Regions from separate parts of the Pseudomonas sp. JL3 genome, predicted to be linked through region 2. Evidence: riboswitches for the same ligand, from Rfam matches in the RefSeq annotation. Region 2 holds a riboswitch; the other holds the start of a gene.
What was found. A riboswitch is a leader RNA that binds a small molecule or an ion and turns the genes downstream of it on or off. The one in region 2 is predicted to bind cobalamin.
Positions count from the first base shown of each region.

Region 1 (14,458 bases), on a different contig from region 2:
GGCCGTGGGCCAGAGCCCAAACCAGAAGTACGATGCTTCGCTGGACCTGACCACGCCTGAGTCGGTGGATTTCTCGGTCACTCATGAGCTGAACGACAAGTGGACCCTCTATGCAGGCAGCACCTGGACTCGCTGGAGCCGCCTGAAAGAAATCACCGTCGAAAACAAAGGTGTTCCGACCATCCTGAATGGCCAATTCGGCACCATCACCGAAGAGCAGAACTGGCACGACACCTGGGCTCACGCCATCGGCGCGTCCTACCAGTTGAACAAGCAATGGGTACTGCGTACCGGTCTGTCCATTGACCAGGCACCGACCAACAACGTCGATCGTTCCCCACGCATCCCGACAGGCGATCGCAAGATTTTCAGTCTGGGCGCCGGCTGGAGCCCGACCGACGACCTGACCATCGACGTGGCGTACTCGTACCTGCATGAAGAGTCGGTCAAGATCAACAACAGCAACAACCGTGGCCAGACCTACAACGCCAAGTATGAAAACCGGGCGAACGGTTTCGGTGTCGGCGCGACCTACCGTTTCTGATGATTCACGGCGAACTTGAATCACTCGCCGCCTGAATTGAAAAAGCCCCGCACTCTTGTACAGAGGCGGGGCTTTTTAGTGGCCGTCGATCAGAGTTTCGAGGCCAGGGCTTTCTCCACCGCCTCGATGAATTCGGGATTATCCGGTTTGGTCAGGCTGGAGAAATTGGCGACCACCTTGCCTTGGCGATCGACCACATACTTGTAGAAATTCCACTTTGGCGCACTGCTTTGTTCAGCAAGGACCTTGAACAAATGCGTTGCGTCATTACCGCGGACTTTCTGCGGCTCGGTCATGGTAAAGGTCACGCCGTAGTTCACGTAACAGACCTTGGCAGTCTCTGCGCCATCTTTGGACTCTTGCTTGAAGTCATTGGACGGAACACCGACCACCTCAAGCCCTTGATCCTTGTAACGCTGATACAACGCCTCAAGGCCTTTGAACTGCGGGGCGAAACCACAGAAGCTCGCGGTATTGACCACCACCAGCGGCTTGCCGGCGAAGCGCTGGCACAGATCGATGGATTCCTTGGCACGCAGCTTGGGCAATGAGCCTTGTAGCAACTCCGGGCATTCCGCCGCCTGGGCCAACCCGGTAAAAGCCATCAACAACGCGGGAACTGCAAGCCAGCGCATCAGCATGTCAGTGCATCCTTGAACAATCGTCAGGAAACGAAATTACTCGCCTTCACCGCTCGCTAGCAAGCACCCATACCCAGCTGCATCAATGCCAGGCCACCCTGATGCCAGCCCCACCAAGCCACAGCCAGCAGCAGTACGCCGATGGCGATTACAGCCATCCGCGGCCAGAGACTGTTCATGCGGCACTCATCCGGGTTTGCAGACGCGCCACCGGCTGCTCGCGCACCGGCCAGTTCAGGGCTGCAGCCACCAGACTCAAGAGAATCGCCATCTGCCAGATCAAGTCGTAACTCCCGGTTCGGTCATACACCACCCCGCCCAACCAGCCGCCGAGGAACGAGCCAAGCTGATGGAAGAGGAAAACGATCCCACCGAGCATGGACAAATTTCGTACACCGAACAAGGTTGCCACCGTGCCGTTGGTCAAGGGCACCGTCGACAACCAGAGAAAGCCCATGGCCATGCCGAACAAATAAGCCGTGACCTGAGTGACCGGCGCCCAGAGGAACAGCACAATAACTACCGCCCGCAACAGATACAGACCGGTGAGCAAACGCGGCTTGGACATCCGTCCGCCAAGCCAGCCCGCGGTATAAGTACCGAAGATATTGAACAGCCCGATCAGCGCCAACACCGTGGTGCCGACGGAGGCCGGCAAGTGTTGGTCCACCAGATAGGCCGGCAAATGCACGCCGATGAACACCACCTGAAAACCGCAGACAAAAAAGCCGAACGCCAACAGCCAGAATCCTGAATGGGAACAGGCTTCGCGCAGCGCTTCAGAGAGGGTTTGCTCGTGCCCGAGAACCGGCAGCGGCTTGTCTTTGAGCATGCTCACCAGCGGCACGATCAACGCCACGATCAGACCCAACACCAGCAATGCCGCAGACCAGCCAAGCCAGCCGATCAGCCCCAGCGTGCCGGGCAACATGGCGAATTGACCGAAAGAACCGGCGGCGCTGGCGATACCCATGCCCATGCTGCGTTTTTCCGGTGGCACGGCACGGCCGACCACGCCGAGGATCACCGAGAACGAAGTGCCGGACAGACCGATACCAATCAACAAGCCGGCGCTCAAGGACAAGGTCACCGCCGAATCGGACAGCCCCATGAACACCAGACCCAACGCGTACAGAACACCACCGATCAACACCACTTTCGCGGCGCCAAAGCGGTCGGCCAGTGCGCCGGTGAATGGCTGCGCCAGGCCCCAGATCAGGTTCTGCAAAGCAATGGCGAAGGCAAACACTTCGCGGCCCCAGCCGAACTCGGCACTCATGGGCGCCAGAAACAGCCCGAAGCCGTGGCGCACACCCAGGGACAACGCCAGAATCAGCGCACTTCCCAACAGCACCCAACCGCATGTACGCCACATTGATGTCATTCTTGTTCTCCGGTAGCGGGTATATACCCGCTTAAGATCGAACAAACTGGCCTCAAGCCAGTTCGTCCAGCAATTTCAGCAAGGTTTCACGCTTCTCGGCACCCAGACGGTCGATCAACCGCTGTTGCGCCGCTTCCCAGGCCGGCAAGGCCGCTGCCAAACGTTCGCGCCCAGTCTCGGTGAGCAGGACGATGCGATTGCGCATGTCCTCGCCCTCGACCAGCGTCACCAGGCCTTCACCCTCCAGCACTCGCAGATTGCGCCCGAGGGTACTGCGATCCAGGCCCATGGCTTCGGCCAGAGATGAGATGCTCGGCTGATCCAGACGCTGCAGATTGCACAGCAGAGAATACTGGGCAACGTTGATCCCGAAGCCGTCGAGGGCGCCGTCGTAATGCCTGCTGACGCCACGAGCGGCGCGACGCAGATTAGTGCACAAACATTGAGAAGGAAGCATAGTGCGTGTATATACCCGCGGTTAAATGAAAGCAAATTTTTTGACACATATTACCGTAGGAGCAAGGCTTGCCCCACCAGCACCGCCACCTCCAACAATTCCAGCAAAGCCCCCGCTGTATCACCCGTTGTCCCGCCCAATCGCCGCACCATCACTTGCCGCAACCAGACAAACAGCACTGTCGCCAGTGCAAGCGCCCATACAGCGCCGAGTCCAGCCATCAGCACACAAGCCACCGCACTGATCACCAACACCTGCTTCCCGGCCAAACGCGGTAGATGATCGGCCAACGCCTGCCCCAATCCACCCGGACGCACATAAGGCGTGGTGAGGAACAACCCCAGTAACGCGCTGCGGCTAATCAGTGGAACGATGATCAGGACCACGCTGTGCTGCTGCTCGATCAACGCCAGCAACGCGGCGAACTTGATCAGCAACACCAGCACCAGCGTCACCACGGCGATCGGCCCGCTGCGCGGGTCTTTCATGATCGTCAGAGTTCGTTCGCGGTCGCCATACCCCCCGAGCCACGCATCGGCGCTATCGGCCAGGCCATCCAGGTGCAACGCGCCGCTGAGCACGACCCAAACACTCAGCAGCAGTGCCGCGTGAAGCAATAATGGCGTGCCCAGCAATAGCCCGTTCAGCCCCCACAGAATCGCGCCGAACAGCAAACCGACCAGCGGATAAAACAGCAGCGACCGGCCCAATTCCTCGGGCGTCGGCATACCCGGCAGGCGAATCGGCAGGCTGCTCAAAAATTGCAGGGCGATCCAGAACGGCAACATGGTCAGATCGCTTCCCTTAACAAGACACCGGATTCGACCGACAGCGAGAACAGCGCGCCATGGCCGACTTCAACGTTGAGCAACTGCTCACGCGGCAATCCGCGCGCTTGAGCCAGCAACAAACGCATGACGCCGCCATGGCTGATCAGCAAGATCCGCTCACCCGCATAGGCCGCGTGCAGCCGTTCGATGGCCGCCAACACCCGCGTTGAAAAGTCCGCCACCGGCTCACCCTCAGGCGGCGTGAACGAATAAGGATCAGCCCAGAACAAGCCCAACGCCTCGGCGCAGGTTTCCATCAGCGCCGCCGCGCTCTGCCCTTCCCAGTTGCCGAAGTGCAGCTCTTGCAGATCCTTATCCAGCTGCACCGGCAAACCCAGTTGCGCCCCAAGCTCTTGCGCAAAACTCGCGCAACGCTGCAACGGCGAACTGACCAGTCGATCCCAGGGCCCCTGCTCGACCACCGCGGCGCGCATTTGCTCCCAGCCCTTGCCGGTCAGCGCATCGTCGAGGCTGCCGCGCAAACCGCCGCCGAGTTCGGTTTCGCCATGGCGCAACAGGTCCAGGCGCAAGGTCATGCCGGGCGATCCGCCACCGCGGCTTCGGCGAATGTCGCCATCTGCCCGTGCAGGTCGCAGGCCAGACGCAGCAATGGCACGGCCAATGCCGCACCGCTGCCCTCGCCCAGTCGCAGGCCAAGATCCAGCAACGGTTCGGCCTTCAGGGTTTCGAGTACATGGCGATGGCCTGGCTCGGCGCCGCGATGGCCGAACAGCAACCACTCACGACAAGCCGGATTCAAACGCACCGCCACCAGTGCGGCGACGCTGCAAATAAATCCGTCAACCAACACCGCGACGCCTTCCTGAGCACAGGCCAGGTACGCGCCGACCAGCGCAGCGATTTCGAAACCGCCGAGGTTGAGCAAAGTTTGCAGCGCATCGCCACGCTGAACACTGTGCAACGTCAAAGCACGTTCGATGACCCGGGCTTTATGGCTGACACCCGCCGCGTTCAATCCGGTACCCGGCCCGGCCAGATGCACTACCGGGCAATCGAGCAAGGCACAGGCCAACGCGCTGGCCGCGGTGGTGTTGCCGATGCCCATTTCGCCGCCGATGAACAACTGCGCGCCTGCCGCGATGGCGCGCTGCACACTGTCGCGGCCGGCCTGCAAGGCGAGCTCGCCCTGGGCCTGGGTCATCGCCGCCCCCTGAACAAAATTCGCCGTACCCGGGCCGATATTCAGGTGACGTACACCCGGCAGATTCAACGACGGCGTGACGGTGCCGAGGTCGACCACTTCCAGGGACGCACCCAACTGCCGCGCCAACACGCTGATCGACGCGCCGCCGCTGACAAAGTTGTGCAGCATCTGCCCGGTGACTTCCTGCGGAAACGCCGACACGCCTTCAGCAACCACACCATGGTCACCGGCAAAAATCGCGATCCACAACTGATCGAGCGTCGGCTTGACCTGCCCCTGCAACCCGGCCAGTTGCACCGCCACCGATTCGAGCCGACCGAGCGAGCCGGCAGGCTTGGTCAGTTGCTGTTGACGCGCCTGCGCCTGTTCGACCGCTTGCGCGTCGATTGGCTTGCACGGGTTCAGCCACCAGGAGTGAGTCATAACGCAGTTCCTTTCAAAGTCAGGGGCAGGCCGGCGACGGTCAGGACGACTCGCTGACAGCGCTCGGCCAAGGCTTGATGCAACCAACCGGCTTCATCGACATAGCGGCGAGTCAACTCGCCCAGCGGCACGACACCCATGCCGGTCTCGTTGCTGACAAAAATGATTTCACCTGGCAATGACGCCAGGCAGTCCAGCAGGGCTTCGCGTTCGGCCGAGAGACGCTCGGCGTTATCGAGCATCAGCAGGTTGGTCAGCCACAGCGTCAGGCAATCCACCAGCAAGCAACGATCGGCACTGGCGCTTTCGCGCAGCACGCGTGCCAGTTCCAGCGGTTCTTCGATCAACGCCCACTCGGCCGGACGGCGGGCGCGGTGATGGGCTACCCGTTCGTTCATTTCACCGTCCAGGGGTTGGCTGGTGGCGATGTAGGTGACGTGAAGCTGACTGTCTGTCGCCAGTTTTTCAGCCAGGCGACTTTTGCCGGAGCGGGCGCCGCCGAGGATCAGTTGCAGCATGGTTTATTCCTTAAGATGTGCGGTGAGGCGACTCCAGTCTTCGCGAGCACACTCCCCTTAAAAACCACAGAGCTCCCGCAACAGCCCGGTATCCAAATGCTTCTCCACCAGATCCGCCAGCCGTTCAATATCGCGCTCTCGCAAGGCGTGGTAATCCACTTCCTGCACATCCCGCAACCCAGCCCAACGCAACAGTGCACCGCACGCCGCCGGTGACTCGAACAGGCCATGCAGATACGTGCCGAAAATCTGCCCATCAACACTTTGCGCGCCATCGCAGCGACCATCGTCGAGCTGCACCGCGGCGTTTTCCAGCGCCGGCCCGGTGGTCACGCCGGCATGAATTTCATAGCCGCTGACCTGCGCATCTTCCAGCGCCAGACGCCCACGCACATTGCGCAACTGCTTCTCTTCTTCGAGCTGCGTTTCGAACGCCAGCAGGCCCAAACCGGCACTGGAACCCGGCGCGCCTTCGAGGCCCAGCGGATCGTGCACCTGCTCGCCGAGCATTTGCAGACCGCCGCAGATTCCAAGTACTTTTCCGCCGTAGCGCAAGTGTCGCGAGATAGCCGTATCCCAGCCGTTGGCCCGCAGGTACGCGAGGTCGCTGCGCACGCTTTTCGAGCCGGGAAGAATGATCACGTCGGCCGGCGGAATCGCCTGACCGGGGCCGATGAATTGCAGGTCCACTTGCGGATGCAGGCGCAGCGGATCGAAATCGGTGTGGTTGCTGATACGCGGCAACACCGGCACCACCACGCTGAGCACTTGATCGGCCTTGTCGGTCTGACGCTGATCGAGGCCGTCCTCGGCCTCAAGATGCAGGTCCATCACATACGGCAACACGCCGATCACCGGCTTACCGGTGCGCTCCTCCAGCCAATCGAGACCAGGTTGCAGCAAGGCGATGTCGCCGCGAAAACGGTTGATGATGAAGCCTTTGACCCGTGCCTGTTCGCTGGGCGACAGCAGCTCCAGCGTACCGACCAAATGCGCGAAAACCCCGCCGCGATTGATGTCGGCGATCAACACCACCGGGCAGTCCACCGCCTCGGCAAACCCCATGTTCGCGATGTCGCCGGCCCGCAGGTTGATCTCTGCCGGCGAGCCCGCCCCTTCGACCATCACCACCGGATATGCCGCGCTCAAACGTTCATGGGAGGCCAGCACCGCTTGCATGGCGATGGCCTTGTAGTCGTGATACGCGACCGCGTTCATGGTGGTGACTGCGCGGCCATGAATGATCACTTGGGCGCCGGTATCGCTGTTGGGCTTGAGCAGCACCGGGTTCATGTCGGTGTGCGGTTCGAGATTGGCGGCTTGAGCCTGCACCGCTTGAGCACGCCCGATCTCGCCACCGTCGGCAGTCACCGCGCTGTTGAGCGCCATGTTCTGCGGTTTGAATGGCACGACGCTCACGCCCTGGCGCGTGACCCAGCGACACAGCGCCGTCACCAGCGTGCTTTTACCGGCGTCGGACGTGGTGCCTTGCACCATCAACGTTGTCATTGCGCTTCCTTAACGTAGGCTTCAAGCGCTTGCTCGAGACGCTGCCAATCCGCTTCATCCGCCGGCAAGCCGAAACGCAGGCTGCTGTTGTGGGTGAACAACCGCAGCAGAATGCCGCGTCGGGCCATGAACTCATGCAGCGCTTCGGCTCGCTCGGTGATCAGCCACTGAAACAACGCGCAGCCGCCCTGAGGTTTGGAACCGTATTGTTCAAGCAGCAACGCCAGACGCTCGCCGGCCTCGTCAGTACGAATGCGCTGTCGGGTGTGCCCCTCCGTATCTGTCAGACACGCCTGGCCCAGCACTCGAGTGGGACCGCTGACCGCCCAAGGCCCGACCTGTTCAGCCAGCAGCTTGAGCAACTTGCGCTCAGCCAACACAAAACCCAGCCGCACACCGGCCAGGCCGAAAAACTTGCCGAAGGAGCGCAGCACGATCAAGCCGATCTGATCGGCGAACGGCGCCAGACTCAAATGCGGCGTGTTGTCCATGAACGCCTCGTCCACCACCAGCCAGCCACCGCGCTGGGCCAGCCGCGAATGCCAATCCAGCAGGCGGGCCGGGGTCAGGCTCAGGCCCGTGGGATTGTTCGGGTTGACCACCACCAGCACGTCGAGGCTGTCGAGAAAAAAATCGACTTCCTGCTCCAGCACTTCACGCACGATGTAACCGTTGCGACGCCAGGCTTCGGCGTGTTCGGCGTAACACGGCGACAGCACGCCGACCTTGCCGGCCCGGCGCAAACGCGGCAGCAACTGGATCGCCATTTGCGAACCCGCCACTGGCAACACCTGGGCCGCACCGTAATAGTCGCAGGCGGCCTGCTCCAGACCGTCATCGGTTTCCGGCAGGCGCGCCCAGGCTCGCAGCGGAATGTCCGGGACCGGAAATGGCCAGGGCGCCAGGCCACTGGACAGATCCAGCCAATCGGCCTCGGCGATGCCGTATTCAAGCGCCGCCTTGCGCAGCCGGCCACCGTGCTCAAGCATAGAATTCAGCCCCCACGCAGAGAATCAGCAGCCATAACCATACCCCGCGCTGGACTAATTGCCAGCCACGGTCGATGGAATCGGCATCCGCCGGCACGCCTTCGCCCAATGGCGGACGCTGATGCAGTTCACCGTGATAGATCGCCGCCCCGCCCAACTCGACACCCAGCGCACCGGCCCCGGCCGCCATCACCGGCCCGGCATTCGGGCTGTCCCAGGTCGAGCCCTGGGTACGCCAGCACTTCAGCGCCAGTCGGGTTTTGCCCAGCAGTGCGTAAGTCAACGCCACCAGGCGTGCAGGAATGTAGTTCAGAACATCATCGATCTTCGCCGCTGCCCAACCGAAACGTTCGAAGCGTTCGTTGCGATAACCCCACATTGCATCGAGGGTGTTGCTCAGGCGATAGAGCACCACGCCGGGCGCACCCGCCACGGCAAACCAGAACAGTGCGGCGAACACCGCATCGCTGCCGTTCTCCAGCACCGATTCGGTGGCGGCGCGGGCGACTTCGGTTTCATCCAGTTCGCTGGTCTGACGGCTGACCAGATAACCGACACGTTTGCGCGCCTCGATCAAGTCATCGCTGCGCAGGGCCTTGGCCACCGGCTCGACATGCTCGCCGAGGCTGCGCATGCCGAGGGCGCAATAGAGCACGAGAATCTCGACAATCCAACCGACATAAGGCGCCCAGGAAAGTGCGGTGCCCAGCAAGGTCAGCGGCACGACCGCCATCACCCAGGCCGTAACCCCATGACTGCGCCAGCCACGGCCACCGGAGTTGAAACGTTGCTCGATGCGATCGGCAAAACGACCGAACGCCACCAGCGGATGCCAGCGTTTGGGTTCACCCAGCAGCGCATCCAGCGCGACCGCGGCGACACTCAACAACGCCACACTCATTGACTCACTCCCCAATAATTTTCATACAGCAACTCGCTGAGTGGACGCGCCTGCGCCCAACCTTCGAGTACCAACATCGGCGCCGGATAGAATTCCTTGACCGGCCCCAGGCAAAGAACAGCCAAAGGCTTGGCCCCGGCCGGTAAGCCCAACAAGTCCGCCAGCGCTTGCGGCTCGAACAGCGACACCCAGCCCATGCCCAGGCCTTCGGCGCGGGACGCCAGCCAAAGGTTCTGGATGGCGCAGGACAACGAGGCCATGTCCATTTCCGGCAATGTACGACGGCCGAAGATATGTCGCTCGCGATCGTCCATCAGCGCGGCGACCAGCACCTCGGCGCAATCGTTGATGCCTTCGACCTTGAGCTTCATGAATTCGTCGGAGCGCTCGCCGAGGGCTTCGGCAGTGCGGATGCGTTCGTCTTCCACCAGCAGCTGGATCTTGCCGCGCAGTGCCCGGTCGCTAATGCGGATGAAACGCCAGGGCTGCATCAGGCCAACACTTGGGGCCTGATGCGCGGCTTCGAGCAGACGCCTCAGTAACTCGGGCTCAACCGAGCCGCCACTGAAGTGACGCATGTCGCGGCGCTCTGCAATCGCGCGATAAACAGCTTCGCGTTCGGCCTGGCTGAATGTGTTGTCCGTCATGGCCTGCTCGCGAAAGCGGTTTCAGGGTCAGGCGCAAACAGCGCTGCAATCGCTGTCGGATTGGACGGGAAATAAAAGTGCACATAAGAAGCCGTCATCCGCCCCTCACGATAAACCGCCTCCGCCCCTCGCCCGCCATTGGGACTCAAACCTCGAGCAATTGGCTCAAGTTCAGTGCTGGTCAACGAGTGGTGGTACGTGTGCCCACGCAGCAAACCTTCCGGCAATTCGACCGCCTGCAAGGCCAACGCGGCAAGACGCTTCTGCATCACCGCATCACCGGCCAGCAAGCCGACCAATTCAGCGCGTGTGCCCTCGACATCGGTCAGTGAATCGAGCAAATACAGCATGCCGCCACACTCGGCCAGCAACGGTTTGCCCGCCGCGTGATGAGCGCGGATCGCGGTCAGCATCGGCGTGTTTTGTGACAACGCCACATGGTGCAATTCGGGGTAACCGCCCGGCAGATAAAGACTGTCCGCCTCCGGTAACCCGCTGTCGCGGATCGGCGAGAAGAAAGACAATTCGGCGCCCATGGCCCGCAACAGATCAAGGCTCGCACCGTAGGTAAACGCGAAAGCTTCGTCCCGGGCCACGGCAATCCGCACCCCGGCCAGCAACGGTTCGGCTGCGATCATTTCAGGCGCGGCGAATTCCACGGCCGGCGGTAGAGCCACATCACAACTGCTGGCCAGTGAGTCGGCCGCCGCGTCGAGGCGCAGATCGAGATCATTCAGCTCACTGGCCTGAACCAGGCCGAGATGCCGACTCGGCAATTCGATGCCGGTCTCCCGGGACAACGCGCCGTACCAGCGCAAGCCTTCAGTCAGGCTGCCTTCGAGCAACTGCGCATGGCGCACGGTGCCGACCCGGTTGGCCAACACACCGGCAAACGGTAAATCCGGCTGATAACGCGCAAGGCCCAGGGCCAGCGCGCCAAACGTCTGCGCCATGGCGGTGCCGTCGATCACGCCGAGCACCGGCACACCGAAGTGCCGCGCCAGGTCGGCGCTGGAAGGCGTACCGTCGAACAGCCCCATGACGCCTTCGATGAGGATCAGATCGGCTTCGCCCGCGGCCTCCCACAATAGCCGCCGACTTTCCCGCGCGCCGACCATCCACATGTCGAGTTGATAAACCGGTGCACCGCTGGCGCGCTCGAGAATCATCGGGTCGAGAAAATCCGGGCCGCATTTGAACACGCGGACCTTGCGCCCCTGATTGCGATGCAAACGAGCGAGCGCGGCGGTGACGGTGGTCTTGCCCTGACCGGAGGCCGGCGCGGCAATCAGTACCGCCGGGCAATGATGTGGTTGACTCACAACTCGACGCCTTTTTGCGCTTTGATTCCGGCCTGGAAGGCGTGCTTGATCATGCCCATTTCAGTGACGGTGTCCGCCAACTCGATCATCTCCGGTTTGGCGCCACGACCGGTGACCACCACATGTTGCATCGGCGGACGAGCCTGCAAGTCGCTGAGCACCTGATCGAGATCGAGGTAGCCGTGCTTGAGGGCGATGTTCAACTCATCGAGCACTACCAGACCGATGGATGGATCACGCAGCAATTCGCGGGACACCGCCCAGGCGGCTTCAGCGGCGGCGATGTCGCGCTGGCGGTCTTGGGTTTCCCAGGTGAAGCCCTCGCCCATCACATGAAAACGCACCTGCTCCGGGAAGCGTCGGAAGAACAGCTCCTCACCGGTGCTGGTGCGCCCCTTGATGAACTGCACCACGCCGCACTGCATGCCGTGGCCCATGGCCCGGGAAAGCATGCCAAACGCCGAGCTGCTCTTGCCTTTGCCGTTGCCGGAGAGCACCAGCAGCAAACCGCATTCATTCGGGGAGTTGGCGATGCGTTCGTCGATCACCGCTTTTTTGCGCAGCATGCGCGCCAGATGGCGTTCGTCACGATCGGGAGTATCAGTCATGGGGGAGCTCTCCGTTGAGGCTGGATAACGGCGGGCAGGCACAAGAATAGACGGCAAGAAGCCTGGCATCGCCCACCGTGATGCCGTTGGATGAATCAGGCCGGTCTCCGGGCTCATGAGCGGCACCAGGGCCAACTGCGCGCCTTCCCATGTCGACAATCGACACAGTGGCTCAAGGCGCAGCTTTTACTCATTTACCGTTGCGGGGGCAGCGCCGGGATCGTGATCATTTTTCACGGGAAGAAATTCACTCACCGGCTTCCCTGTTTCACTCTGTCGACCAAGGTCACAGAGCACCTGAAACAAGCCGCGAAGGTTAGAGGGTTGGGGGTGGAGCGTCAATTAAACCCGGGGCGCCGCTGAGCGAATAACTGCCATTGATCAATTAACTGACGCCAATCTTGTGCCACACTACAAGCAGTGATATCAAAGAGCCACAACCTCACAACACAATAACAAGGGTGAGCCACATGCAAGGCATGATCATCAGCAATCCGAAGCTGGAATTCCTGCGGCCGGTGCTGGAACGCTGGTTTGACTGTATCGACCGCTTCAACGCCGTACGCGGCGATAACGATACACCTTACTGGTACGACGAAAACGCCAACCTCGGCCTGCTCTCCGCCGCAGCCTGGATGGCAGAAATGGTCACGCTGCAACAAACATCCACGCGCAAACAGACTGAAGAAGGCGAACGCAACGCCCACGCCGATCTGTTTATCGCCAGCAGCGAAGAACGCGCGTATCTCCAGGCCACCCAGCGCTGGCCACGGGTCAATAGCCTGAACCTGACTCAGGCATTGGCGGACATCACCAGTGACGCGAAGCGAATCAGCTACGCCAGCGATCTGAAACTCGGCTGCCTGTTCGTAGCGCCGCAAAAAGCTCAGCAGAGCGCTACACCGGAAGAACTTCAGGACATGGTCGACGACCTGCAAAAGGAACACAGCTGCGCCGTGGCCTGGTATTTCCCATACGCCTACCGCAAGTTGCGCAATGAAGCCGGCAACTACCATCCAGGCATCGCTGTTCTGCTCAAGGAAGCCCGCGGCTGACCGGTTGAACCATCGAGCGTCTACGCTTCTCTATGATTACGTCAATGCATTCATAGGGAAGATCAGTAATGCGCAAACCCCAGCTCGTTTTCATCATCGCGCTCGCCGGAGGGCTCGCCGCCTGTGGTGAAACCTCCAGCCTGCAAGTCTCGGATGGCACAGGCCCCTCGCCCAAACTGCCAGAACCCAATAAAACCCTGATCCCGACGGTGAACATCGCCCCGGCGATCGGCTGGCCTGAAGGCAAGAAACCTGTCGCCGCGGCAGGAACTCAAGTGGCGGCATTTGCCGAAGGCCTCGAACACCCACGTTGGCTCTACGTATTGCCCAACGGCGATGTGCTGGTGGCCGAAACCAATGCACCGGCCAAATCCGATGGCGGTATTCGTGGCTGGATCATGGGCAAAGTCATGGGCCGCGCCGGTGCTGGCGTCCCCAGCCCGAACCGCATCACCCTGCTGCGGGACAAGGACCACGACGGCGTCGCCGAAACCCGCACGGTATTCCTGGAAAACCTCAACTCGCCCTTTGGCATGACCCTGGTCGGCAATGATTTGTATGTCGCCGACACTGATCGCCTGCTGCGTTTCCACTATGAAAACGGTGAGACGGCGATCAAGTCGCAGCCGATCAAGGTGGTCGACTTGCCGGGCGGCACGCTGAATCATCACTGGACCAAAAATGTCATCGCCAGCAAGGATGGCAGCAAGCTGTACGTCACCGTGGGCTCGAACAGCAACGTCGGTGAAAACGGCATGGATCAGGAGGAAGGCCGCGCTGCGATCTGGGAAGTGGATCGCGCCACCGGCAATCATCGGATCTTCGCCTCGGGGATTCGCAATCCAAACGGTCTGGCCTGGGAGCCTCAGAGCGGCGCACTGTGGACCGCCGTCAACGAGCGTGACGAAATCGGCAGCGACCTGGTGCCGGACTACATCACGTCAGTGAAGGACGGCGGGTTCTACGGCTGGCCCTACAGCTATTACGGACAGCACGTCGACATTCGCGTCGAACCGCAAAACCCTGATCTGGTGGCCAAGGCGATTGCACCGGACTATGCGGTGGGGCCACATACTGCGTCACTGGGCCTGACGTTTGCCGAAGGCAGCAAACTGCCCGCACCGTTCACTCAAGGCGCTTTCATCGGCCAGCATGGCTCTTGGAACCGCAAACCGCACAGCGGCTATAAGGTGATTTTCGTGCCGTTCAACGCCGGCAAACCGACCGGGCAACCGGTGGATGTGCTCACTGGCTTCCTCAATGACGAGGAAAAAGCCATGGGCCGGCCGGTGGGCGTGGTGATCGATCAGCAAGGAGGCTTGCTGGTGGCGGATGATGTGGGGAACAAGGTGTGGCGCGTTTCCGCAGCCAAGTAATCAGCTCGACTGTAAGAGCGAGGCTTGCCCGCGAAGACGGCATCACAGTCAACATTGATATCGACTGACACACCGCTTTCGCGGGCAAG
Region 1 covers NZ_JAKWJK010000003.1:593,201-607,658, forward strand. The annotation lists gene MMG91_RS09110 (outer membrane protein transport protein) at 1-544, shown strand, start outside; gene MMG91_RS09115 (glutathione peroxidase) at 634-1,185, opposite strand; gene MMG91_RS09120 (hypothetical protein) at 1,242-1,364, opposite strand; gene MMG91_RS09125 (MFS transporter) at 1,361-2,569, opposite strand; gene MMG91_RS09130 (MarR family winged helix-turn-helix transcriptional regulator) at 2,622-3,026, opposite strand; gene MMG91_RS09135 (adenosylcobinamide-GDP ribazoletransferase) at 3,077-3,814, opposite strand; gene cobC (alpha-ribazole phosphatase family protein) at 3,817-4,392, opposite strand; gene cobT (nicotinate-nucleotide--dimethylbenzimidazole phosphoribosyltransferase) at 4,389-5,444, opposite strand; gene cobU (bifunctional adenosylcobinamide kinase/adenosylcobinamide-phosphate guanylyltransferase) at 5,441-5,962, opposite strand; gene MMG91_RS09155 (cobyric acid synthase) at 6,020-7,471, opposite strand; gene cobD (threonine-phosphate decarboxylase CobD) at 7,468-8,460, opposite strand; gene cbiB (adenosylcobinamide-phosphate synthase CbiB) at 8,453-9,361, opposite strand; gene bluB (5,6-dimethylbenzimidazole synthase) at 9,358-10,008, opposite strand; gene MMG91_RS09175 (cobyrinate a,c-diamide synthase) at 10,005-11,330, opposite strand; gene cobO (cob(I)yrinic acid a,c-diamide adenosyltransferase) at 11,327-11,938, opposite strand; cobalamin riboswitch at 12,019-12,254, opposite strand; gene MMG91_RS09185 (hypothetical protein) at 12,409-12,993, shown strand; gene MMG91_RS09190 (sorbosone dehydrogenase family protein) at 13,062-14,369, shown strand.
Region 1: linked by a shared signal. The riboswitch ahead of cobO (cob(I)yrinic acid a,c-diamide adenosyltransferase) and the one ahead of cobW (cobalamin biosynthesis protein CobW) in region 2 are both predicted to bind cobalamin.

Region 2 (14,458 bases):
AGCGGGCGAAGCCTGGGTGCTGTTTGTCGAGTTCGGCCAGTTCGGCAGTCTGGTTGTCCAGAGCCTTGTATTCGGGATCGACGAAGTGTTTGGCCACGCGATGCACTTCGGCCTCGGTCAACGTGGTCTGGCCACCGCGAAGGTGTTCCATTTCCGCGTCGACTTTTTGCGCGAACACTTCAGGCGTCAGGGCCTTGACCAGAATCTTGATCCGCGCCTTGTACTTGTTGTCGCGACGGCCGTAGCGGTTGTAGACCCGCAGGATGGCGTCGAGGTAGCTCAACAGGTCTTGCCATGGCAGGAACTCGTTGATGAACGCGCCCACCACCGGGGTACGGCCCAGGCCGCCACCGACCAGCACACGGAAGCCCAGTTCGCCTGCGGCGTTGTGCACCGGCTCAAGGCCAATGTCATGGACTTCGATGGCCGCACGGTCAGACGTCGAACCGTTGATGGCGATTTTGAATTTACGCGGCAGGTAGGCGAATTCCGGGTGGAACGTGGTCCACTGACGGACGATTTCGCACCATGGACGCGGGTCGATCAACTCGTCGGCTGCAACACCGGCGAACTGATCGGTGGTGACGTTGCGCAGGCAGTTGCCGCTGGTCTGGATCGCATGCATCTGCACGGTCGCCAGCTCAGCCAGGATGTCCGGGATGTCTTCCAGGGCCGGCCAGTTGAACTGCACGTTCTGCCGGGTACTGATGTGGGCGTAGCCCTTGTCATAGTCGCGGGCAATCTTGGCCATCATTCGCGTCTGGCGCGAAGTCAGTTGGCCATAAGGCACCGCCACCCGCAGCATCGGCGCGAAGCGCTGGATATAAAGGCCATTTTGCAGGCGCAGGGGGCGGAATTCTTCTTCGCTCAGCTCGCCTGCCAGATAGCGTCGGGTCTGATCACGGAACTGCTTGACGCGGTCCTCGATGATCCGCTGATCGTACTCGTCGTATACGTACATATAAGTCCTGTTCTCAGGCTTGGGCCGGTCGGATCCAGTTGCGTTTTTCGCTTGCTGAAGTCTCCGATACTGCCTCGGCAATTCTGCGCGCACGGCCGCGCACTCCCAACGGAGCGGAGGCAAGATACCAGTTTGCAGTTATGCGCAAAAGTGATGTTTGAGTATATGTAAAGAACCAAAACGACTAATGAAACACATGGGAGTAAAACCCACATTTGTGGTGCGGGCAATCATCGTCTTAACTGTGCTCGAGTCTTTATGCAATCACCGATAAAACCGACAAGAGGCGATGCAATGAGCAACCCCACCAAAGCAAGGAAAAGCGATAGCACGGTCGATGCCTGGGCGATTTTGTTCCTGATCATCCTGGTCGTGGGCACAGCGGTGTTCTGGGTCAGCCATCAATAAACGACCCCGTCCGGGCCGGTGCCGACGATTGTCGGACAAAAAACGGAATAAGCGCCGTTTCAAGGAACTTCGCTGGCTATAATGCGCGGCGGATTTTCGGGGGCTCGGACGTTAATGTTGAAGTATCTCTGTGGTGTAGTGCTGACGCTTGGCATGGGGGCGTGTGCCCAGGCGGCGTCGGTGTTGTTCCTCAATCCCGGGACCACCCAAGAGACGTTCTGGGTCAGTTACTCGCAGTTCATGCAGGCCGCGGCCAAGGACCTGGGCATGGATTTGCACATCCAGTATTCCGAGCGAAACGCTGAAACAACCCTCAAGCAGGCCCGCGAAGCTCTGCAAGGGCCGAATCGACCAGATTATCTGGTGTTCGTCAACGAACTGTACGTCGCCCCCGAAATCCTGCGCCTGGCTCAGGGCAGCGGCGTGAAGCTGTTTTTGGTCAACAACGGCCTGACCGCTGACCAGATGCGCCTGCTCGGCGCCCAGCCGGACAAGTATCCCGACTGGTTGGGCAGCCTGGTGCCCAACAATGAGGAGGGTGGCTACCTGATGCTCAAGGAGCTGATTCGCCTGCATCGCCCAATCGCACCCGGTGAAGTCATTGACCTCGTGGCCTTTTCCGGCCTGAAGATCACCCCAGCCGCGCAACAGCGTGAGAAGGGCATGATGCGGGCATTGGCCGAACACCCTGAAGTGCGGTTGCGCCAGTTGGTCTATGGCGGCTGGAACCGCAAGCGCGCCTATGAACAGGCCAGGTTATTGTTCAAGCGTTATCCGCAAACGTCGCTGGTCTGGTCGGCCAACGATGAAATGGCCTTTGGCGCCATGCAGGCCTACGCCGAAACGGGTGGTCAACCCGGCAAGGACGTGCTGTTCAGCGCCGTCAACAATTCACCGGCCGCGTTGCAGGCGCTGCTGGAGGGGCGGTTGAGCGTGCTGCTGGGCGGGCACTTCACCCTGGGTGGTTGGGCCCTGGTGCAACTGCATGACTACGAGCAGGGGGTGGATGTCAGCCAGTACGGCGGGCGCGACCGGCAGATCCCGCTGTTGCAGCTGATCGCTCACGCACAAGCCAAGCGATTGCTGGCGTTGAATGCCACTCAGGATTACGGCGTGGATTTTCAAAAGCTCTCGGCCAAGGGGCGACCGACGTCGTATCGCTACCCGTTCAGCTTGCAAACCCTGATGCACTGAGCTCGGTCAAATCCCGGCCAGGAGCAGCACCAGTTTCACGATGGCAAACAGCGTCAACGCGAATACTGCCGTGAACAGGATCCCCAGAATCACGAAATGACTCGGCTTGCCGTGGGTGAAATCCCGGGCCCGATTCTTCCCGCTCTGCACCCCGAACGCCGCCGCCATGACGCTGTGCAGCATCTGCCAAAAGGTTGGTGGTTTGTTGTTTGGATCGTCCATAAATCCCCCGTCATCAATGCATGAGAGGTAAGCATAGACAATACACCCGAAACCTGGAGCGAGGCTTGCCCACGAAGAACGATGACGCGACTTTCCCGTGAGACCGCATCATCGTTCTTCGCGGGCAAGCCTCGCTCCTACGAAGGCAAAAGCAAAAGCAAAAGCAGGCCTAGGGTTAGTTGTCGTAACCCAGGTTAGGCGCCAGCCAGCGCTCGGTCACGCTCAATTCCTGACCTTTGCGCGAGGTGTAGCTCTGCACCTGATCCTTGTCGATCTTGCCCACGGCGAAGTATTGCGCCTGCGGGTGCGCGAAGTACCAGCCGCTGACCGCTGCCGCCGGGAACATGGCGTAGTGCTCGGTGAGGAACACGCCGCTGCGGCCGGCCTTGAGTTCTTCCGCTTCCGGGTCCAGCAGTTTGAACAGCGTGGCTTTCTCGGTGTGATCCGGGCACGCCGGGTAGCCCGGAGCAGGGCGGATGCCGGTGTATTGCTCTTTGATCAACGCCTCGTTGTCCAGCGTTTCGTCTTTGGCGTAGCCCCAGTAGTCTTTACGCACCTGCTGGTGTAGCCACTCGGCACAGGCCTCGGCCAGGCGGTCGGCCAGGGCCTTGACCATGATCGAGTTGTAGTCGTCGCCCGCATCCTGATAGGCCTTGGCCACTTCTTCGGCGCCGATGCCGGCGGTGGTGATAAAGCCACCCACGTAGTCGGTCACGCCACTGTCCTTGGGCGCAACGAAGTCGGCCAGGGAGAAGTTCGGCTTGCCGTCGGTCTTGATGATCTGCTGGCGCAAGTGGTGCAGCTTGGCCAATGGCTTGCCGTCATCGCCGTAGACTTCGATGTCATCGTCGCGCACCTGATTGGCTGGCCAGAAGCCGAATACCGCACGGGCGCTGATGAGTTTTTCGTCGATCAGTTTGGCAAGCATTTCCTGGGCATCGGCGTACAACGCGGTGGCGGCTTCACCGACCACTTCGTCTTGCAGGATGCGCGGGAATTTACCGGCCAGATCCCAAGAGATGAAAAACGGCGTCCAGTCTATGTATTCGGCCAGAACTTTAAGGTCGATATTGTCCAGCACCTTGGCGCCGGTGAACGTCGGTTTGACCGGTTCGTAGCTACCCCAGTCGAACTGCGGTTTCTTGGCGATGGCCACCGGGTAGCTCAGGCGTTCGGTACGGGCGCTGCGGTTGGCAGTGCGCTCGCGAACGTCGATGTATTCCAGGCGAGTCTTCTCGACGAAACCGGCCTTCAGTTCCTTGGACAGCAACTGCGTCGCCACGCCCACGGCGCGGGAGGCATCGGTGACGTAGATCACCGCGTCGTTGCTGTACTTGGGCTCGATCTTCACCGCCGTGTGCGCCTTGGAAGTGGTCGCGCCACCGATCATCAACGGCAGATGGAAGTCCTGACGTTGCATCTCGCGGGCCACGTGAACCATTTCGTCCAGCGAAGGCGTGATCAAACCGGACAGGCCGATGATGTCGCATTTCTGTTCTTTGGCGACTTGCAGGATCTTCTCCGCCGGCACCATCACACCGAGGTCGACGATGTCGTAGCCGTTACAACCCAGCACCACGCCGACGATGTTTTTGCCGATGTCGTGCACATCGCCCTTGACCGTGGCCATGAGGATCTTGCCCTTGGCTTCCGGCTTGTCGCCTTTTTCCAGTTCGATGAACGGGATCAAGTGGGCCACGGCCTGTTTCATCACGCGGGCGGACTTCACCACCTGCGGCAGGAACATTTTGCCGGCGCCGAACAGGTCGCCGACGATGTTCATACCCGCCATCAATGGGCCTTCGATCACTTCGATCGGGCGCGAGAACGACAGGCGCGACTCTTCGGTGTCTTCCACGATATGTGTGGTGATGCCCTTGACCAGCGCATGTTCCAGACGCTTGTTGACGTCCCAGTTACGCCACTCTTCGGTCTCGGCTTCCTTGACGCTGCCGTCGCCCTTGTACTTGTCGGCGATGGCGAGGAGGGCGTCGGTGCCTTCCGGGGTGCGGTTGAGGATCACGTCTTCGACGGCGTCGCGCAGCTCGGCTGGAATCTGATCGTAGATCTCCAGTTGGCCGGCGTTGACGATGCCCATGGTCAGGCCATTACGGATCGCATACAGCAGGAACACCGAGTGAATCGCCTCGCGCACCGGGTTGTTGCCACGGAACGAGAACGACACGTTCGACACGCCGCCGGAGGTCAGGGCGTACGGCAGTTCGTCGCGGATGTAGGCGCAGGCGTTGATGAAGTCCACAGCGTAGTTGTTGTGTTCTTCGATACCGGTGGCCACGGCGAAGATGTTCGGGTCGAAGATGATGTCTTCCGGCGGGAAGCCGACGTCGTTGACCAGAATGTCGTAGGAGCGTTTGCAGATTTCTTTCTTGCGCGCTTCGGTGTCGGCCTGGCCGGCTTCATCGAAGGCCATCACCACCACGGCGGCGCCATAGCGCTTGCACAGTTTGGCGTGATGAATGAACTGCTCGACGCCTTCCTTCATGCTGATGGAGTTGACGATGCCCTTGCCCTGGATGCACTTGAGGCCGGCTTCGATCACTTCCCACTTGGAGGAGTCGATCATGATCGGCACGCGGGAGATGTCCGGTTCACCGGCAATCAGATTGAGGAAGGTCACCATGGCCTTCTTCGAATCGAGCATCCCTTCGTCCATGTTGATGTCGATCACCTGGGCGCCGGCTTCGACCTGTTGCAGGGCGACTTCCAGGGCTTCGGTGTAGTTGTCTTCACGGATCAGCCGGGCGAATTTGGCGGAACCGGTAATGTTGGTGCGCTCGCCGACGTTGACGAACAGCGAGCTGCGATCGATGGTGAACGGTTCCAGGCCCGACAGGCGGCAGGCCTTGGGAATGTCCGGGATTTCACGCGGCGCATAACCGGCCACCGCTTTGGCGATGGCTTCGATGTGGCCCGGCGTGGTGCCGCAGCAGCCGCCGACGATGTTCAGGAAGCCGCTTTGGGCGAACTCTTCGATGACCTTGGCGGTTTGCGCTGGCAGTTCGTCGTACTCGCCGAATTCGTTCGGCAGGCCGGCGTTCGGGTGCGCCGACACGTAGGTGCTGGCCTTGTTCGACAGTTCTTCCAGGTATGGGCGCAGTTCACTGGCGCCCAGGGCGCAGTTCAGGCCGACGGAGATCGGCTTGGCGTGGGCCACGGAGTTCCAGAATGCTTCGGTGGTCTGGCCGGAGAGGGTGCGGCCAGAGGCGTCGGTGATGGTGCCGGAGATCATGATCGGCAACTCGACGCCCAACTCTTCGTAAACACCCTGCACAGCGAAAATCGCGGCTTTGGCGTTGAGGGTGTCGAAAATGGTTTCGATCAGGATCAGGTCGGCGCCGCCTTCGATCAGGCCTTTGGTGGCCTCGGTGTAGTTTTCCACCAGCTCATCGAAGGTCACGTTGCGGTAGCCGGGGTTGTTCACGTCAGGTGACAGCGAGCAGGTACGGCTGGTCGGGCCGAGCACGCCGGCGACAAAACGCGGCTTGTCCGGGGTTTCCAGGGTCTTGGCGTCCGCCACCTTGCGCGCCAGGCGTGCGCCTTCTACGTTGAGTTCGTATGCCAGGCCCTGCATGCCGTAGTCGGCCTGGGACACTTGGGTGGCGTTGAAGGTGTTGGTTTCCAGAATGTCGGCGCCGGCATCCAGGTAGGCTTTTTCAATAGCACCAATCACGTCCGGGCGCGTCAGCACCAACAGGTCGTTGTTGCCTTTCACGTCGCTCGGCCAGTCGGCGAAGCGTTTGCCACGGTAATCCTGCTCCTCGAGCTTGTAGCTCTGGATCATCGTCCCCATGCCGCCATCGAGAATCAGGATGCGCTCTTTGAGGGCGTGCTTGAGAGCTTGAAGGCGAACGCTGCGATCGGACATTTGGACTACTCGGTAAGGCCATGACGAAGGCCCGGGATGATAACAAACCTGTGCGCTTTTGGAGCATGTGCGGGTTTTGCATGAATATCGTTCATGTTGGTACGAGGGTCAGGCCGGTAGAATCGCGGCGTTTTCTCATGATCAGGACCAGGGATATGTCGTATCGCGTCGTCACCAGCCTATTGATGCTGTTTTTAAGCGGGGGCGCCGCTGCACAAGCTCCGGATATTTCCTACGTCCGCGACATTCAACCGATCTTCACCGAAAAGTGCGTGGCCTGCCATGCCTGCTACGACTCCGCCTGTCAGCTCAATCTGGGCAGTGGCGAAGGGGCGGTTCGAGGCGCGACGAAGGTGCCTGTCTATGACGGCGAGCGTAGCCAGGCCGCAGCGCCGACCCGGCTGTTTTATGACGCCTTCGGCAAGCGTGCCTGGCAGCAAAAGGGCTTTTATTCGGTGCTTGACGCCCAGGGCAGCCAGGCGGCGCTGATGGCGCGCATGCTCGAGCTGGGCCACAAAACGCCGTTGCAACCTAACGCCAAGTTGCCGGAAGACATCGTCCTGGGCCTGAACCGGGAAAACATGTGCGCCATGCCGGCGGAGTTTGACGGTTATGCCAGCTCCCACCCGAAAGAAGGCATGCCGTTGGCGGTCACCGGCCTGACCGATCAGCAATACCAGACGTTGCAACGCTGGCTGGCCTCCGGCGCGCCGATTGATGAACAGGGCCTGGTGCCCAGCACCAAGGAAGCCTTGCAGGTGGTGCAGTGGGAAAATTTGCTCAACGCGCCAGGCGCCCGGGAGAGTCTGGTGGGGCGCTGGTTGTTCGAGCACTGGTTCCTGGCGCACCTCTATTTCAAGGACGGCGAGCCGGGGCATTTCTTTCAGTGGGTACGTTCGCGCACGCCAACCGGGCAGCCGATCGATCTGATCAACACTCGCCGTCCGAATGACGATCCGGGCACTCAGGTTTACTACCGTTTATGGCCGGTGCAAGGCGTGATCGTGCACAAGACCCACATCACCTATCCGCTGAGCGCGGCGAAGATGGCGCGGATCAAAAGCCTGTTTTACAGCGGCAATTGGCAGGTCAATGCGCTGCCGGGTTACGGGCCGGAGCGACGGGCCAATCCGTTCACGACCTTTGAGGCCATCCCGGCTCAGGCGCGCTACCAGTTCATGCTCGATAACGCCGAGTACTTCGTGCGTACCTTTATTCGTGGCCCGGTCTGCCGGGGCCAGATCGCCACCGACGTGATCCGCGACAACTTCTGGGCGCTGTTCCAGGCCCCCGAGCATGACCTTTACATCACCGACCCGAATTATCGCGGCCAGGCCACGCCGTTGCTGGCGATGCCGGGGCAGAACGATGACGTCGGCAGTGTTCTGAGCCTGTGGCACGACTACCGCGACAAACGCAACGAATATGAAGCCTTGCGCCGGGACAACTACGCCGATTTACCGGCACCGAGCTGGTCGACCCTGTGGGCCGGCAATGACAACGCACTGCTGAGCATCTTCCGGCATTTCGACAGCGCCTCGGTGAACAAAGGCCTGATCGGTGACGTGCCGCAAACCATTTGGCTGTTCGATTACCCGCTGCTGGAACGCACGTATTACCAGTTGGCGGTCAACTTCGATGTATTCGGCAACGTATCCCATCAGGCCCAGACCCGACTGTACTTCGACCTGATTCGCAACGGTGCCGAGCAGAATTTCTTGCGCTTGATGCCGGCCGACTCACGGGATGGCTACCTCGACGATTGGTATCAGAACGGCGGCAAGTTCAAGATGTGGCTGGATTATGAGTACATCGATAACGACAAGCCGACGGCGCTGACGCTGGACGAAAAGGACCCGAAACGCGATTTTGCCCTGCAATTGCTGGCCCGGTACGGCGACCTCAATGCCAAGCCCGACCCGATCAACCGTTGCGATGGTGCCTACTGCTCGCGGCCGAACATCGATCTGGCGTTGCAGAACGCCGAACAGGCCTTGAGCCGCCTGACTTCACGTCCGGCTGCGGGGCTGAAGGTCATCGATCAGTTGCCAGAAGCCACGATGTTGCGCATCGAGACCCAAAGCGGCAAACGCGAGGTCTACAGCCTGCTGCGCAACCGCGCCCACAGCAACGTGGCGTTCCTGCTCGGTGAGTCGCTGCGCTATCAGCCAGGGCTCGATACGTTGACGATCTATCCGGGTGTTCTCAGCAGTTATCCGAACTTCATGTTCAACATCCCGGCCGGGCAAGTACCCGCGTTCGTCGACGCGATGGAAAATGCCAGGGACGCCGCCAGTTTCGAGAAAATCGTCGAACGCTGGGGCATTCGCCGCAGTCATCCGCAGTTCTGGCAGTATTTCCATGATCTGAGCCGCTACATCCACGACACCGACCCGGTGGAAGAGGGCGTGCTGGATATGAACCGCTACGAGAATCTTTGATTGAGGGCCTGAACACGCACCGCCGAACCCTGACCGAACCCTTGTAGGAGCGGTGATCAGAGGATCATCGACAGGCGCATCTTTCCCGACAAAAATACTAGGACTTTGTCCGGCGCGATGATTGGCGTAAACTGCGTCCAAGCCTGCGAGGAGTTTCCATGACCGCTATTACCATTACCGACGCCGCCCACGATTACCTGGCTGATCTGCTCTCCAAGCAGAACACTCCGGGTATCGGCATCCGCGTCTTTATCACCCAGCCTGGCACCCAGTACGCCGAAACCTGCATTGCCTACTGCAAGCCGGGCGAAGAAAAACCTGAAGACACGGCGCTGGGGCTCAAAAGTTTCACCGCTTACATCGACTCGTTCAGCGAAGCGTTTCTGGACGATGCGGTAGTCGACTACGCCACCGACCGCATGGGTGGCCAGCTGACCATCAAGGCGCCAAACGCCAAAGTACCGATGGTCAACGCTGACAGCCCGGTCAACGAGCGCATCAACTACTACCTGCAAACCGAAATCAACCCGGGGCTGGCCAGCCACGGCGGTCAGGTCAGCCTGATCGATGTGGTCGAAGACGGTATCGCCGTGCTGAAATTCGGCGGCGGTTGCCAAGGCTGCGGCCAGGCAGACGTTACCCTGCGCGAAGGCATCGAGCGCACCTTGCTCGAGCGCATCCCCGAGCTCAAGGGCGTTCGTGACGTGACCGACCACACGCAGAAAGAAAACGCCTACTACTAAGGTGTTCGCTGCAAACATAAAAAAACGGTGCCCGTGAGCACCGTTTTTTTTGATCGTTCCCACGCTCTGCGTGGGAATGCAGCCCGGGGCGCTCCGCGTCTCAAGAGCGGACGCAGAGCGTCCATTGAGGCATCCCACGCAGAGCGTGGGAACGATCATCTCAGGGTCTGTAGAGGTGCGCATGCCCCGCGCGATACAGCGACGACTCACTGAAGTGATCGCTACCCAACACCCGACCCACCAGAATCAGCGCCGTGCGGCGAAATCCCTTGGCTTGAACCTTCCCGGCAATATCCGCCAGCGTCCCCACTACCCAATCCTGATCCGGCCAGGTCGCCCGATGAATCACCGCGATCGGGCAATCGGCGCCGTAGTGCGGTAGCAATTCGGCAAGGATCTTCTCCAGATGATTGACCCCGAGGTGGATTGCCATGGTCGCCCCATGCTGCGCCAGGCTACCGAGCTCTTCACCGGCCGGCATCGCGGTCTTGTCGGCGTAGCGGGTCAGAATCACGCTCTGTGACACGTCCGGCAGGGTCAGTTCAGCACCCAACAGGGCCGCGCAGGCGGCGGTGGCGGTGACGCCGGGAATGATTTCGAAAGGGATGTCGAGTTCACGCAAGTAGCGAATCTGCTCGCCAATCGCCCCGTACAGGCTCGGATCGCCGGAATGCACCCGGGCCACGTCCTGGCCGTTGGCATGGGCGGTCTTGATCAGCTCGATGATCTGTTCCAGGTGCAATTCGGCGCTGTTGACCACCTGTTCGGCCCGGTGACCCTCCAGCACAGCGGCAGGGACCAGGGAGCCTGCATAGATGATGACCGGGCAGCTACGAATCAGCCGCTGGCCTTTGACGGTGATCAGTTCCGGGTCGCCGGGGCCTGCGCCAATGAAGTAGACGGTCATCGTCGTTTCCTGTCAGAAAAAGGGCATGGGCACACTTCAGATGAAGATTGCTCATGATCGAAGGCGGGGATTATCGGGGATTTTACGCGGCGCTGGCCAATGCAAGGGTGGCCTGGGCGTATTTTTGTCGTGGAATCAGCAACTTTGCCGGTGCCTGAGCAAGTTGTTCGGCCAGTGCCAGCGCGGCACTTTCCGCTACGCCGTAACAGCCGGTGCGCTCGAACGCGATGTCCGAGTGGTGGCTGAGTTGCGGTTCATAACCGGCCAATTGTTCGCTGCTGAAGTACATCAGCGGCAATGCCAGTTGCTCAGCCAGTTCGATCAGGGCGGGTTCTTCGCGCTTGAGGTCGATACTGGCCAAGGCCTTGATCTCACGAAGCTCGATTTGATGGGCCTGTAACGCCTGATCAAGCAGCGCCCGCAGCGTGCTGACGGGGCAGCCGCGCTGGCAGCCCAGGCCGACCACCAGGGTCGGCACTGCGCTGATGTCAGTCATGCGGAGTATTGACCATCGCTTTTGCGGCGGAACAACCAGGCGCTGATCAGGCCCAGGGCCAGCCAGAACGCCATGTTGGTCAGCTGCGAAGCGATTTTGAATTGCGCTTCCAGGGCTTGCGGCGCCAGCATCGAATGGACTTCCGGTTGCGGCGCGCCAATGACGTGCGGAACGGCCAGAATCGCTACACCGAGGATCTTCATCAGCCAGTGGCGGCTGAACACGATCAGCGCGATGCCGACAGCGGTGGACGCGGCAGTGCCAATCCACCAGATCTGCCGTTGCGCCAGGTCCGCTGCGGCTGTGCCTGGCAGTTCAGGTGGCAGGCCGAGGGTGGGCGCCAGCACGAATGTCGCATAACCGGCCAGACCCCAGAGCAGGCCCTGAGAGGTACGGCGTGGAGCGCGCAAGGTGTAGAGGCCCGCAAGCATCAGGGCGAAACCGACCGCGACCACCAGGTTGCCGCCGGTGGTCGACAGCACGCGCTGCCAGCCGTCTTCCGGCTCCCAGGCTTCGGCATCGTGGGTGTGAGCGGCGACTGCACCAGCAGCGTGCTCGTGGACTTCAACGGCGGCCGGCTCGGATTTTTCGTAGGTCTCGGCCTGCAAAATCAGCGGGGCGACCCAGAAGCTTTGCAGCAGGGTCAACAGCAGGGCGGCCAGCAGCCCGGTGAAACCTGCGGTTTGCGCAATACGCTTGCTCATGTCAGCAGGTCTCAATGGCACGGAAAGGCAGAGCTGTGACGGGTATCGTGCGCGGCGTTGTGTACCGCTTCGATGTGCGAGAAACCGGCGAAATACACAAGGCTGGCGCCAAGGATCGACGCACAAAAAGCGGCGGTCAGGCGTTGGCTCAGGGTTGTGGTGGTGCTGATCGTGATCTTTTTATCGGTGTTGCTGCCGGTGCTGCTGATGATCGACATGGCGCTTCCCTCTGGTCTGTCAGCGGGTGAATAGAGCGCATGAAAACCGCCGCACGCCGGGGCACGCAGAGATTTCGAACAGCGCCCGCCCACCGCGGGTTTGTTATTCAGTGAACGTAAAAGTCACTTTAGTGTTGCGGGCCGGTCTCCGGGCTCGCGAGGGGCAGGGCTTGCGCCGAAACCTGCAAGCATCACCTTCCCATGCCGTGTGACGGGCACAGTGGATTTGACGCTTCACTCGCTTACCGTTGCGGGGGCAGCACCGGACTGACATGGCTTTAGAGTAAAGCACATGATTCACCGGTTTCCCGTTTCACCCTGTGAAGGGCACCCGTAACAAGGCGTGTAGGAGAGCATGGGCGGGGGCGGGGAGTCAATTGGCAGGGGTTCTCAACTCGGAACCCGGTCGTCTGCATCGCGGGCAAGCCACGCTCCCACAAGGGAATGCGATCAACTGTGGGAGCGGGCTTGCCCGCGATGGCGTCATCCCAGCCGCCACAGAACGCGGCATGGACATTGACCCGCCCCCACACGATGCGTAGCCTTGCGCTTTCGAGGTTCTTCGGCATCTGCCGAAGCTAAGAAGGGAACGCGGTCGATGCCGCGGCTGCCCCCGCAACTGTGAACGGTGATGTTCGCTGCCACGCCACTGCAAACCCTGATCCATCAGGGTCGCGGGAAGGCGCAGCAAACGCCAGTCGAACGATTGGCACACCGTCAGCCAGGAGACCTGCCTCGATACAGATTCTCACTACAACCGGGCGGGGTGATCCGGTGGCGGAACTCTTGCGCGCGCGCACCTGCCGCTGCGATTGTCGTCCCGTATGCCCGCCACCTTGCCAAAGGGCATCCGATGAAAACACTGGCCAAACTCCCCGTCACCATCGTTACCGGCTTCCTCGGCTCGGGCAAAACCACCTTGCTACGCCACATGCTCGACAACGCCCAGGGCCGCCGTATCGCGGTGATCGTCAACGAGTTCGGCGAGCTGGGCATCGACGGCGAAATCCTCAAGCAGTGCTCGATCGGCTGCACCGAAGAAGAAGCCAACGGTCGCGTCTACGAACTGGCCAACGGCTGCCTGTGCTGCACGGTTCAGGAAGAATTCTTCCCGGTGATGCGTGAACTGGTCGCTCGTCGCGGCGACCTCGACCACATCCTGATCGAAACCTCGGGTCTGGCCCTGCCAAAACCTTTGGTTCAAGCCTTCCAATGGCCAGAGATCCGCAGCGCCTGCACGGTTGACGCGGTGATCACCGTGGTCGACAGCCCGGCCGTCGCTGCTGGCACCTTCGCTGCGTTCCCGGATCAGGTCGATGCCCAGCGCAAACTCGACCCGAATCTGGACCACGAATCGCCGCTGCACGAGCTGTTCGCCGATCAACTGGCCAGCGCCGACCTGGTGATCCTCAACAAGGCCGATCTGATCAGCGCTGAAGACCTGGCCCGTGTGCGCCTGGAAGTCGCCGAAGAACTGCCGCCAGCGGTGAAAGTCATCGAAGCCAGCAGCGGCCGTCTGCCACTGGACGTGCTGATCGGCCTCGGTGCCGGTTCCGAAGAGCACATCGACAGTCGCCACAGCCATCACGATCATCACCATGAAGGTGAAGACGACCACGACCATGACGCGTTTGACTCCATCTCGATTGAGCTGCCCCAAGCCGACGAAAGCCTGCTGATGGATGCGCTGACTCAATTGGTGGTCCAGCACGGCATCCTGCGGGTGAAAGGTTTTGCAGCGGTGCCGAACAAGCCGATGCGCCTGCTGATCCAGGGCGTGGGCACGCGCTTCGACAAGCACTTCGACCGTCAGTGGGGCGCTGAAGAAGCGCGCACCACCCGTCTGGTGTTGATCGGTCAGGCGCTGGATGCCGCACAGCTCGAAGCGCAATTGCGCGCTGCGCTCAGCGTTTAAACCATGCACCTGCTCAGGACCCAGCCCGGCGGTTTCGTGTCGGATGACAACATTGCCGACCTTGGACAAACCCCCGCCGAGCTGGTGATCCTGTGCAGCGGCGATTCCAGCCTGGCGTTGCTCGCCGAAGCGGCGCAGCAGTTGCCCGACGATTACCCGAGCGTACGCCTGGCCAACCCGATGCAGGTGCAGAATCACGCCTCGGTCGATCTATACGTCGACGAAGTACTGCGCCACGCCAAGGTAATTCTGATCTCGCTGCACGGCGGCATCGCCTATTGGCGTTATGGCATTGAGCGTCTGGTGGAATTGTCCGAGCGCGGCGTGCAGCTGATTCTGGTGCCGGGGGACGATCGGCCGGAC
Region 2 covers NZ_JAKWJK010000002.1:566,042-580,499, forward strand. The annotation lists gene MMG91_RS05955 (nitrite/sulfite reductase) at 1-961, opposite strand, end outside; gene MMG91_RS05960 (ABC transporter substrate-binding protein) at 1,484-2,563, shown strand; gene MMG91_RS05965 (DUF2970 domain-containing protein) at 2,570-2,785, opposite strand; gene metH (methionine synthase) at 2,961-6,671, opposite strand; gene MMG91_RS05975 (fatty acid cis/trans isomerase) at 6,827-9,112, shown strand; gene nfuA (Fe-S biogenesis protein NfuA) at 9,271-9,855, shown strand; gene cobM (precorrin-4 C(11)-methyltransferase) at 10,016-10,762, opposite strand; gene MMG91_RS05990 (cobalamin biosynthesis protein) at 10,845-11,258, opposite strand; gene MMG91_RS05995 (CbtA family protein) at 11,255-11,962, opposite strand; gene MMG91_RS06000 (CbtB domain-containing protein) at 11,974-12,180, opposite strand; cobalamin riboswitch at 12,302-12,530, opposite strand; cobalamin riboswitch at 12,719-12,933, shown strand; gene cobW (cobalamin biosynthesis protein CobW) at 13,034-14,095, shown strand; gene cobN (cobaltochelatase subunit CobN) at 14,099-14,458, shown strand, end outside.